DNA from 2 places in the Dorea sp. YH-dor226 genome. Region 1 is predicted to be linked to the other one. Evidence: a T-box and tRNA genes for the amino acid it is inferred to sense, from the RefSeq annotation. Region 1 holds a T-box; the other holds one or more tRNA genes.

Region 1 (5,827 bases):
GGAAGAGGTCAGAGAATGGAAACAGAATATGTGTTACATGATTTTGAACCGATATATGATGAACGTTCACAGATTCTGATGTTGGGAACCATGCCGTCACCGAAGTCACGGGAAGTGGGATTTTATTACGGTCATCCGAGGAACCGTTTCTGGAAAGTGGTATCGGATGTCTGTCGGGAACCGCTGCCGGAGACGAAGGAAGAGAAGATCACATTTGCACTGAGAAACCGGATTGCTGTCTGGGATGTGCTGGCTGGCTGCGAGATCAGAGGAGCGGAGGACAGCAGTATCCGCAATCCTGTACCCAATGATATGAGCAGAATTCTGAAAGCAGCGGATATCCGGGCAATATTCACGACCGGGACGAAGGCATATCAGTTATATAAAAAGTACTGTTATCCGGTAACCGGTATGGAGGCGATCGGCCTGCCATCCACAAGCCCGGCAAATTGCAGGATGTCCTACGAAGAATTGTATGAAGCATATTTGGTAATACAAAAATATATTTAAAATATATAATTCGGATAAATAACGGTGAAAGAAGGAGAAGGATGGAAAATCTGATATTTAGTTTAAATGCGACGGTTCCGGTGTTTTTAATGATGCTTTTGGGACTGGTATTTCGAAAAGCAGGATGGATTGATGATGCATTTTCATCAAAGATGAATCAGTTTGTGTTCCGGGTGCCGCTTCCACTGCTGGTGTTCAGTGATCTGGCATCGGTCGACTTTGATAAGGTGTGGAATATGAAGTTTATCTTATTCTGCTTTTTTGTAACAGTACTCAGTATAGGAATCTCTGTTGCCATCTCATATTTATGGAAAGACAAGTCGATCCAGGGAGAATTTGTTCAGGCTTCCTATCGAAGCAGTGCGGCGCTTCTGGGAATTGCGTTCATCCAGAATATATATGGAACTTCAGGAATGGCTCCGCTTATGATCATCGGAAGTGTGCCGCTTTATAATGTGATGGCGGTTCTTGTACTGTCATTATTCCGGCCGGGGCAGAAGGGGCTGGACCGCAAGGTTCTGAAAAAAACGCTGAAAGGCATTGTGACGAATCCAATCATTATCGGAATCGTGGCCGGACTTCTGTGGTCAGCATTAAAGATTCCAATGCCACATATTGCAGAAAAAACAGTGAGCAGCGTTGCAGGTGTTGCAACACCGATGGGACTGATGGCCATGGGAGCAACCTTTGATATTAAAAAAGCATTTGCAAAGGTAAGACCGTCTGTCGTGGCGGCACTTATCAAGCTGGTGGGATATGCAGGTGTCTTCCTTCCGGTGGCTGTATGGATGGGCTTCCGTAAGGAGGAACTGGTGGCCATTCTGGTGATGCTGGGATCTGCCACAACCGTGAGCAGCTTTGTTATGGCAAAAAACATGGGACATGAGGGAACTCTGACATCAAGTACAGTGATGCTTACCACCCTGTTCAGTGCATTTACCCTGACGGGATGGCTGTATATACTGAGAAGCTTTGCGCTGATCTAGGAGTCGAACTATTAAAAAAGTCTTAATTTCCTTGACAAATCGACTTTCGATGGCTATGATAATCAGTAGTTTATACGTAAAGGCTTTGATGAAGAGGAGTATGTATTCATGAACCTGCCAGAGAGAGTGGTCCACAGGCTGAGAGGCGCTCAGGATATTCAGAATACAGAAGGTAGCTTCTGAGCCGGATGGCTGAACTTCGTAAGAAGAAGCTAGGTCACCCCGGAGTCGTTCCCGTTATAGAATAAGATGAGATATATAGAAGTCTTGAAAAAGTGTTTCTTCTATATAATAAAGGTGGTACCGCGACTACAATCGCCCTTTACGTAATGTAGAGGGCTTTTTCATTTTCAAAATGTGAAGAAAATGTGAAAAGCTATAGTATAAAGTGTATCTGAAGTATGAGGAGGAAACTATGAGTCAGAACCTGGAAAAGACTTACAATCCAAAAGAGATTGAAGCAAAGTTATATGAAAAATGGTGTGAAAATAAGTATTTTCACGCAGAGGTTGACAGAAGCAGAAAACCGTTTACAACTGTGATGCCGCCACCGAACATTACCGGTAAGCTGCATATGGGGCATGCACTGGATAATACACTGCAGGATATCCTGATCCGCTACAAGAGAATGCAGGGATACAATGCACTGTGGATTCCGGGAACAGACCATGCGGCAATCTCCACAGAAGTTAAGGTTACCAATCAGCTGAAAGAAGAAGGTATTGATAAAAAAGAGCTTGGAAGAGAAAAATTCCTGGAGAGAACCTGGCAGTGGAAGGAAGAGTATGCAGGAACGATCGAAGGACAGCTGAAAAAGCTGGGCGTATCCTGTGACTGGGACAGAGAACGCTTCACAATGGATGAAGGTTGTTCCAAAGCGGTTGAAGAAGTATTTATCAAGCTTTATGAAAAAGGATATATCTATAAGGGATCAAGAATCATCAACTGGTGTCCGGTATGTAAAACCTCTCTGTCTGATGCAGAGGTTGAGCATGAAGAGCAGGATGGATTCTTCTGGCACATCAAGTATCCGATCGTAGGAACCGATGATTTCCTGGAGATCGCAACAACACGTCCGGAGACCATGCTTGGTGATACGGCTATTGCTGTACATCCGGATGATGAGAGATATAAAGACATCGTTGGAAAGACCTGTCTGCTTCCATTGACGGACAGAGAGATCCCGATCGTTGCAGACTATTATGTAGATAAAGAGTTCGGAACGGGTGCGGTTAAGATCACACCGGCACATGACCCGAATGACTTTGAAGTTGGAAAACGCCACAATCTGCCGGAGATCAATATCATGAATGATGATGCTACGATCAATGAGCAGTACGGAGGCAAATATGCCGGAATGGATCGTTACGAGGCAAGAAAGGCCATGGTGAAGGATCTGGAAGAGCAGGGATATCTGGTAAAGGTTGTGCCACATTCTCATAATGTAGGTACACATGACCGCTGCCACACGACGGTAGAGCCGATGGTAAAGCAGCAGTGGTTCGTTAAGATGGATGAACTTGCGAAACCGGCGATTGAAGCAATTAAGAATGGGGAACTCAGATTTGTTCCGGAGCGTTTTAATAAGATCTACCTGCACTGGCTGGAAAATATCCGTGACTGGTGTATCTCCAGACAGATCTGGTGGGGACACAGAATCCCGGCTTATTACTGTGACGAATGCGGAGAAGTTGTGGTAGGACGCGGTGTTCCGGAAAAATGTCCGAAGTGCGGATGTACACACTTTACACAGGATGAGGATACACTGGATACATGGTTCAGTTCTGCACTGTGGCCGTTCTCCACACTTGGATGGCCGGATCAGAACGAAGATCTGGATTATTTCTATCCGACAGATGTTCTGGTAACCGGATATGACATCATCTTCTTCTGGGTTATCCGTATGGTATTTTCCGGTTATGAGCATACCGGAAAAGCACCGTTCCATACCGTATTTATTCACGGTCTGGTGAGAGATTCCCAGGGCCGCAAGATGAGTAAATCTCTCGGAAATGGTATTGATCCGCTGGAGATCATCGATCAGTACGGTGCAGATGCTCTGCGTATGACGCTGGTAACAGGAAATGCGCCTGGTAATGACATGCGTTTCTATAATGAAAGAGTAGAGGCCAGCCGTAACTTTGCGAATAAAGTATGGAATGCATCCAGATTTATCCTGATGAATCTGGGAGATAAGGAACTGACAGAGCCGGCAGATTTCAATCGTTATCCGGCAGACGGATGGATCTTGTCCAGATGCAACACGCTGGTGAAAGATGTAACAGAGAATATGGATAAGTTTGAACTTGGTATCGCTTTATCCAAGATCTATGATTTCCTGTGGGATGAATTCTGTGACTGGTATATCGAGATCGCAAAATATCGTATCTATCATGCAGAGGAGGATGCAGAAGGTGCTAATGATGCACTGTGGACGCTCAGAGAGGTACTGAAGAATTCCTTAAAGCTTCTTCATCCGTATATGCCGTTTGTAACAGAGGAGATCTACAGCAAACTGGTTCCGGAAGAGGAGTCTCTGATGATGTCAGAGTGGCCTGCATATGATGAAAAATGGAATGCCCCGGATGCGGAAAATATTGTTGAGCATTATAAAGAGATCATCAGAGGTATCCGTAATGTCCGTGCAGAGATGAATGTTCCGAATTCCAGAAAAGCAACGGCTTACGTTGTATGTGAGGATGCTAAGATCTGTGAAGGTCTGGGACTTCTCGATACATCGGCACAGACAATGGCATCTCTGAATGCTCTGGTGATCCAGAATGATAAGACAGGAATTGCGGATGATGCAGTATCCGTTGTAGTTCCGGATGCGACGGTATATGTACCGCTGGAAGAACTGATTGACTTTGATCAGGAGATTGAGAGATTAACAAAAGAAGAAACGAGACTTTCAAAAGAAATTGCCCGTGCAACAGGAATGCTGAACAATGAGAAGTTTGTCAGCAAGGCTCCTGCAGCGAAAGTCCAGGAAGAACGCCAGAAGCTGGAAACATACCAGCAGATGATGGAACAGGTGAAAGAAAGACTGGAAGGATTAAAAGCAAAAAGGTCATAGGTGAAGATGAAGAAGGTTCATTTAAAAAAGCCCGACATGAAGGCGGGAATTCATAAATTAAAAAATCTGAAAAAAGAAGATATAAAAGAATACTGGAAAGGCAGAAGGGAACGAAGAGAAAGGATCCTGGAAGAGCGCCGCAACAGTGCATTTGCACAGAAGATGAAACCGGTATATGCATTTATGAATCGTTTCTCGCTGGTATTTCACGCACTGCTGGCATGCATCATCAACTTTGTGATAGAAGCAATTTCCAGGCACTCCATACTGGAGGCCTGGGAATACATGACGGGATCTCCATATGTGTTCCTGTATAATGCGTTTATGATATTTGTGACGTTTTCGATTGTCTATCTGTTCAAGCGGAGAGTGTTTGCAAGGATCATCATCAGTGCGGTCTGGCTGGTTCTCGGGATTGCCAATGGGTATATCCTGCTGAAGCGTGTTACACCGTTTAATGCACAGGATCTCAAGATTGCGCAGGATGGAATCGCTCTGATCAATAATTATTGTAATGGTTTTGAACTGGTCATTCTGGTGATCGGAGTGGCAGCGTTGATTGTCTGGTGTGTGTCCATGTGGAGACGCGGCGGACAGTACAGCGGAAAGGTGCACCATATCAGGGCGCTGATTGGAATCGTGATCTGCTGTGTTTTATATGGTTTTGTGGCAGAACAGGCAGTAGATAAGAGAGTTGTCTCCACGTATTTCGGGAATATCGCATTTGCATATGAAGATTACGGACTTCCTTATTGCTTTATGGCAAGTCTTTTTAATACCGGAATCAATGAACCGAATGATTACAATGAGGAGACGATTGCTGAGATCAGCGGAAATGGCGAGATTACCAGGAACGAGACGGGGCTTGCAGAAGATGAGCGGCCGAATATCATCGTTGTACAGCTGGAATCTTATTTTGATGTGGCAGAAGCAGAGTTCTTTACAACATCGGAAGATCCGTGTCCGAATCTCCATGCCATGTATGAACAGTATTCAACCGGATATTTTAAAGTGCCGTCTGTAGGAGCAGGAACTGCAAATACAGAGTTCGAGGTATTGACGGGGATGAATCTTCGTTATTTCGGACCGGGAGAATATCCATATAAAACGATGCTGAAAACCACACCATGCGAAAGTGCGGCGTCTGCTCTTAGTGCGCTGGGATATGGAACACACGCACTTCATAACAATACCGGTAATTTTTACAGCCGTGCCAACGTGTTTAATAACATTGGATTTGACACGTATACCAGTA
Region 2 (5,827 bases), on a different contig from region 1:
GAGCTTTATGACAGAACTTAGTAAATATATTGGTGCCGATGAAGATGTTCCTGCAGGAGATATCGGTACAGGTGCAAGAGAAATCGGATATATGTTTGGACAGTATAAGCGAATCAGAGGAACATACGAGGGTGTTCTGACGGGAAAGGGACTGAGTTACGGCGGATCTCTTGCAAGAACAGAAGCTACAGGATATGGTCTTCTGTATCTGACAGAGGAACTTCTTAAGATTAACGGAAAAGACATTAATGGTATGACGGCTGTAGTTTCCGGATCTGGTAATGTTGCGATCTATGCAGTGGAAAAAGCACAGCAGCTGGGTGCGAAGGTTGTCACAGTCAGCGATTCCAACGGCTGGGTATACGATCCGGAAGGTATTGATGTAGAGGCATTAAAGGAAATCAAGGAAGTAAACCGTGCAAGATTGACAGAGTACAGGAAATACCGTCCGAATTCCGAATATCATGAAGGACGTGGCGTGTGGTCTGTAAAAGCAGATCTCGCTCTTCCTTGCGCCACACAGAATGAACTCCATCTGGAAGACGCAAAACAGCTGGTTGCAAATGGATGCGTTGCAGTATGTGAAGGTGCCAATATGCCTACCACACTGGAAGCAACCGAATATCTTCAGGCCAATGGTGTGCTCTTTGCACCTGGAAAAGCAGCCAATGCCGGAGGTGTGGCTACATCTGCCCTTGAAATGTCTCAGAACAGTGAACGCTTAAGCTGGTCATTTGAGGAAGTGGATGAAAAACTGAAAGAGATTATGGTAAATATCTGCCATAACATGGATGATGCTGCAAAACGATATGGTATGGAAGGCAACTATGTAGCCGGTGCCAATATTGCTGGATTTGAAAAAGTAGTAGATGCCATGAACGCTCAGGGAATTGTATAATATCAGATTGTAGAATTGATAATACATGGTAAGACCCCCGAAAGATCAGTTGATCTGATGGGGGTTTTACATGAAAAAAAGAAAAATGAAAGAAAAATAAAAAAATTGAAAAAAAGTGTTGACATTTGACGAGGTTTAATAGTATAATGACGAAGTCGGTTCGAGAGAAGAACCTACAAAATATGGGATCATAGCTCAGCTGGGAGAGCATCTGCCTTACAAGCAGAGGGTCATAGGTTCGAGCCCTATTGGTCCCATATATACCAAATATGGCGGGATAGCTCAGTTGGCTAGAGCACACGGTTCATACCCGTGGTGTCGCTGGTTCAAATCCAGTTCCCGCTACTGAAGAGAGAATCACAAAAGTGGTTCTCTTTTTTTCTGTAAAAGTAAGGGAAATCTTTTGATGATTAATATATACAAATAATATAAAATCATTTATAATACAAAACATATGAAAAAAAGTGTATCGTATGCATGAAATAGATGAAAAAGGAGGATTCTATATGCCAACAAAGAATAGAATGATCATCAGAATTCTTGCAGGAGGATATCTGATGTATCTGGGATTTGATCTTTTTAAAGGAGTCCTGGAGGGAAATTCGGACAATGTCATGTTGTTTATGCTGTTCGGAATCGCTTTTATGGGAATTGGTTTGTTTCTTCTGGCAAATGCGGTTCTGGTACTTTACCGGAAGGATTATGAGGACGAGTATGAAGAAGAATCAGAAGACGACCCGGATGAGGAGAAAGTAGATAAGAACGATATAAAAGAAGTCAGTTGTGAAGATGAGAATACAAAGACAGAGGTGTGATCAATGAGAATTGGAATGGGTTATGATGTTCATCGACTGGTAGAGGACAGAGATCTGATACTGGGAGGAGTGAAAATTCCGTATGAAAAAGGCCTGCTGGGGCATTCGGATGCAGATGTGCTTCTTCATGCGATCATGGATGCTCTTCTTGGAGCAGCAGCACTTGGAGATATCGGAAAGCATTTTCCGGATACAGATTCACAGTATAAAGGGATATCCAGTATCCGGCTGCTGGAACACGTAGGACAATTGATTGAGGACAGGATGTATGTGATCGGCAATATTGATGCAACGATCATTGCACAGCGTCCGAAGATGGCACCGCATATAGAGATCATGCGTCAGAATGTTGCGAAGGCACTGCATATTGAAGTGGATCAGATCAATATTAAAGCAACTACGGAAGAAGGACTGGGATTTACCGGGAGTGGGGAAGGCATCTCTGCGCAGGCAATTGCATGTCTTGAAACCATTGCAAATTACAGTTATGCAGTCGGGCCGGGAGAAGGCGGATGTGCCGGATGCGGCGGCTGTTTGAAAAATTCATTGTAAATACAGACAGATTGACAGGTCATACAGGAGTGGTCGGATTATGAAATTAAAAAGTTTAACAGCGGAAGAAAAGAAGTTATCCAGAGCGTTGTATGAAGAAGTGTTTTCGGAAGACAGTGAAAGCTTTGTGGATTATTACTATACCGAGAAAACAGAGGATAATCAGATCTATGTAATAGAAGAAGCGGGAGAGATCAGAGCAATGCTCCATCTGAATCCATATAAGCTTCTGGTAAACGGGAGTGAAAAAGACGCCAATTATATTGTGGCTGTTGCGACACAGCAGTCTTATCGCAAGCGCGGATATATGGCAGCCCTTTTGAAAAATGCATTAAATGAGATGTATCATAACGGGGAGACATTCACGTTCTTGATGCCTGCATCTGAAAATATCTATCTTCCTTTTGATTTTCGGACGGTATACGAACAGGAACGGTCGTACTATCATAAGGAGGATATGGAAAAAGGAATTCTTATTACCACAGCTTCAGAGGAGGATTGTGAAGAACTCGCAGAATATGTATCACAATGCCTTGCAACGAGGTACCAGGTATATGCCAAAAGAGATGCTGCCTATTATAAAAGGCTGATTCATGAGTACGCCAGCGACGGAGGATGCCTGAAAGTATATCGGAAGGACGGACAGATTGTGGATGTCCGGATCGATACGGGTGAAGATGAGCCGGAGGAAAAGCCGAAGATTATGGTTCGGATTGTTGATGTCAGAAGGATGCTGATGTCTCTTCGTCTCACAAGCTTTATGGGTACCTGTTTTCAGATTACGGATCCGTTGATCGAGGAAAATAATCGCTGTGTTATGATCACGGGAACGGAGTTCTCCGGCGTGATGCTGATGGACGGAAAGCGTGAGAACAGTGAGGGTACGATTACGGTTGCAGCACTTGCGAGTCTGGTGTTCGGTGCAAAGACAGCAGATGAAATCTGTGAAGAAGACGGGGTGACCATGTCAGAAAGAATGAAAGAGGAACTGCAGAAAATGGTTCCGTTATCCCATATCTACCTGAATGAAGTCGTTTGATTTTATCTAATATGATTCTTTAGAATATCTTTAGAATTCTACCATCTCTCTCTTAAGATTTCCCCTTTATGATAAGAACATCATAACAGGGGAGGTTTTCAGAGATGCAGATTCAGATCCTTTCACAATATTTTTTACAATATGGTGCAATATTCGTATTTTTGATTGTATTGCTGGAATATATGAATCTTCCGGGATTTCCTGCGGGTGTGATCATGCCGCTTGCGGGGATCTGGGCGTCCAGAGGAGAGATCAGCTTTCTTGAAGTGCTGCTTCTGTCGGTGGCAGCCGGGATTCTGGGAAGCTGGATCCTGTATTTTCTGGGGCGGATTGGAGGGGAAGTGTTTCTTCGGTTTTATCTTCGACATTTTCCAAAGCATCGGGAAATGATTGAACGGAACATGGAGATGCTTCGGAGAAAGGGCCCGATCGGTGTGTTCATCGGAAAACTGCTTCCTATGATACGGACGTTGATCTCTATACCGGCCGGGATGATCTCGATGGGATTTGTCAGCTATACAGTCAGTTCTCTTCTTGGTGTATTCCTGTGGAATCTGGTATTTGTCGGGGCCGGTTATTATATGGGAGATGCCGTATGGAAGATATTGGGTATGTGATCAGGAGGGGATAAGATATGAAGATTGCGATGATGACCAATAATTACAAACCTTTTGTCGGAGGTGTGCCGATATCAGTGGAACGCCTGGCGCAGGGACTTCGTCTCAGGGGTCATGAAGTATGTGTGTTTGCACCGGAGTACGAAGGGTATGAGGATGATGCCGGAGAAGATATCGTAAGGTATCGTTCCTTTGCCAGGTGCATGAAAAATGGAATGGTAATTCCCAATGTGCTGGATTCTAAGATTCAGGAGGAATTTGCGTGCAGAGACTTTGACCTGATTCATACGCATCACCCGATGCTGATTGGAAATGTGGCTGTCCGGCTCAGTCAAAGGTACCAGATTCCGCTGGTGTATACCTACCATACGCGTTATGAGGAATATCTGCATTACCTGAATCCGTTTTCGAAAAAGAGGGAGAACAATGCGGAGCATTTTCTACAGAATGTGTGCAGGAGGGGGCTTCCATGTTATATGTCTGCTTATATGAGAAAATGCAGTATGATATACGCACCGTCTATGGATATGAAAGCTTTTATTGAGCGTCAGAGTGACAGTGCCATGGTTCAGATACTTCCTACCGGACTTGAAGATGCCTCCTATCAGCCGGATCAGGAACAGGCAGAGAAGATCAGGACACGTTACATCTTTTTGCGAGCGATGCATTTTTATTTGCCTCTCTTTCTGAGACACAGGGGATTGTACTGGCTGAAGCGATGGCGGCCGGACTTCCGGTAATTGCGGTAGATGCCTGTGGAGTGCACGATATTGTAAGAAATGGGAAAAACGGGTATCTCGTAGAGGAAAATGAGGATGAATTTGCGGAACAGGTATGTATGATGATGAATCACAAAGAAGGATACAGGAAGCTGAAAGACGGTGCATTACATACTGCGGATGGCTATCATATGTCCTGTATTGCCAAAAAAGCGGAGATGGATTACCGCATGATGTTGGAAAGAGAAAGGAGCAGAGAATATTATGGGTGTCAGACCGGTTGGAAAAAGGATGCTGAGTCATCACTGCCGTTTTCCAGAATCACAGTATGTTTTGATTGTTACGGAATCGTATCCTGTCACCGGCCGTCGGCGATGAAAAGATATCCGGAAGAATCCGTATGTAGTATAATAACAGAAAAAAGTCTCCCGTTGCAGAAAGGTTCGGCTTAATACAGGGAGAAAGAGAGGAATGACAGGAATGGAAATGAATCATGTTCTGGTGGTGGAAGACGATAAAGAGATCAGAGAAGGTGTAAAGATCTATCTGCGGAGTCAGGGGTATCAGGTGTACCAGGCGGCGGATGGTGTGGAAGGACTGGAAGTTATTGAAAGAGAGGAAATTCATCTGGCGATCGTGGATGTAATGATGCCAAGGATGGATGGGATTCAGATGACGATCCGGTTGCGGGAAAAGTATGATTTTCCGGTGATATTCTTATCTGCCAAATCAGAAGAGGTAGATAAGATCATGGGACTTAATATGGGAGCAGATGATTATGTAACAAAGCCATTTACTCCGATGGAGCTTCTGGCCAGGGTGAATTCCCAGCTTCGGCGTTACCGCCGGTTTATGGAACGTCTGAAAAATAACGAAAAACATGCCAATATTCATACGATCGGCGGGCTGGAGATCAATGAGGATACGATGGAAGTGACAGTGGATGGAGAAACAGTGAAACTGACACCGACAGAATATAAGATCTTACTGCTGCTGATGAAGAATCCGGGACGAATCTTTTCTGCAGAAGAGATCTATGAACGAGTGTGGAATGAACGGGCAGTAAATACGGATACGATTATGGTCCATGTGAGAAATATCCGTGAAAAAATAGAGATCGATTCAAAAAATCCAAAATATTTGAAGGTGGTGTGGGGTGTTGGATACAAAATTGAAAAACAGGCATA

The links. The T-box of region 1 lies ahead of ABE547_RS00335 (valine--tRNA ligase). A T-box ahead of a tRNA ligase gene usually reads a tRNA of that ligase, here a tRNA-Val.
Region 2: it encodes a tRNA-Val, which carries the amino acid that the T-box ahead of ABE547_RS00335 (valine--tRNA ligase) is inferred to sense. The anticodon was not compared.

Annotation. Positions count from the first base shown of each region.
Region 1 covers NZ_JBDOHS010000001.1:57,328-63,154, reverse strand. Annotated here, with positions in the region: gene ABE547_RS00345 (DNA-deoxyinosine glycosylase) at 16-510, shown strand; gene ABE547_RS00340 (AEC family transporter) at 552-1,496, shown strand; T-box leader at 1,573-1,822, shown strand; gene ABE547_RS00335 (valine--tRNA ligase) at 1,912-4,572, shown strand; gene ABE547_RS00330 (LTA synthase family protein) at 4,579-5,827, shown strand, end outside.
Region 2 covers NZ_JBDOHS010000005.1:88,139-93,965, reverse strand. Annotated here, with positions in the region: gene gdhA (NADP-specific glutamate dehydrogenase) at 1-898, shown strand, start outside; tRNA gene ABE547_RS06175 (tRNA-Val) at 1,083-1,155, shown strand; tRNA gene ABE547_RS06170 (tRNA-Met) at 1,170-1,243, shown strand; gene ABE547_RS06165 (hypothetical protein) at 1,405-1,713, shown strand; gene ispF (2-C-methyl-D-erythritol 2,4-cyclodiphosphate synthase) at 1,717-2,265, shown strand; gene ABE547_RS06155 (GNAT family N-acetyltransferase) at 2,306-3,304, shown strand; gene ABE547_RS06150 (DedA family protein) at 3,409-3,921, shown strand; gene ABE547_RS06145 (glycosyltransferase) at 3,939-4,661, shown strand; gene ABE547_RS06140 (glycosyltransferase) at 4,622-5,092, shown strand; gene ABE547_RS06135 (response regulator transcription factor) at 5,121-5,827, shown strand, end outside; gene ABE547_RS06130 (sensor histidine kinase) at 5,797-5,827, shown strand, end outside.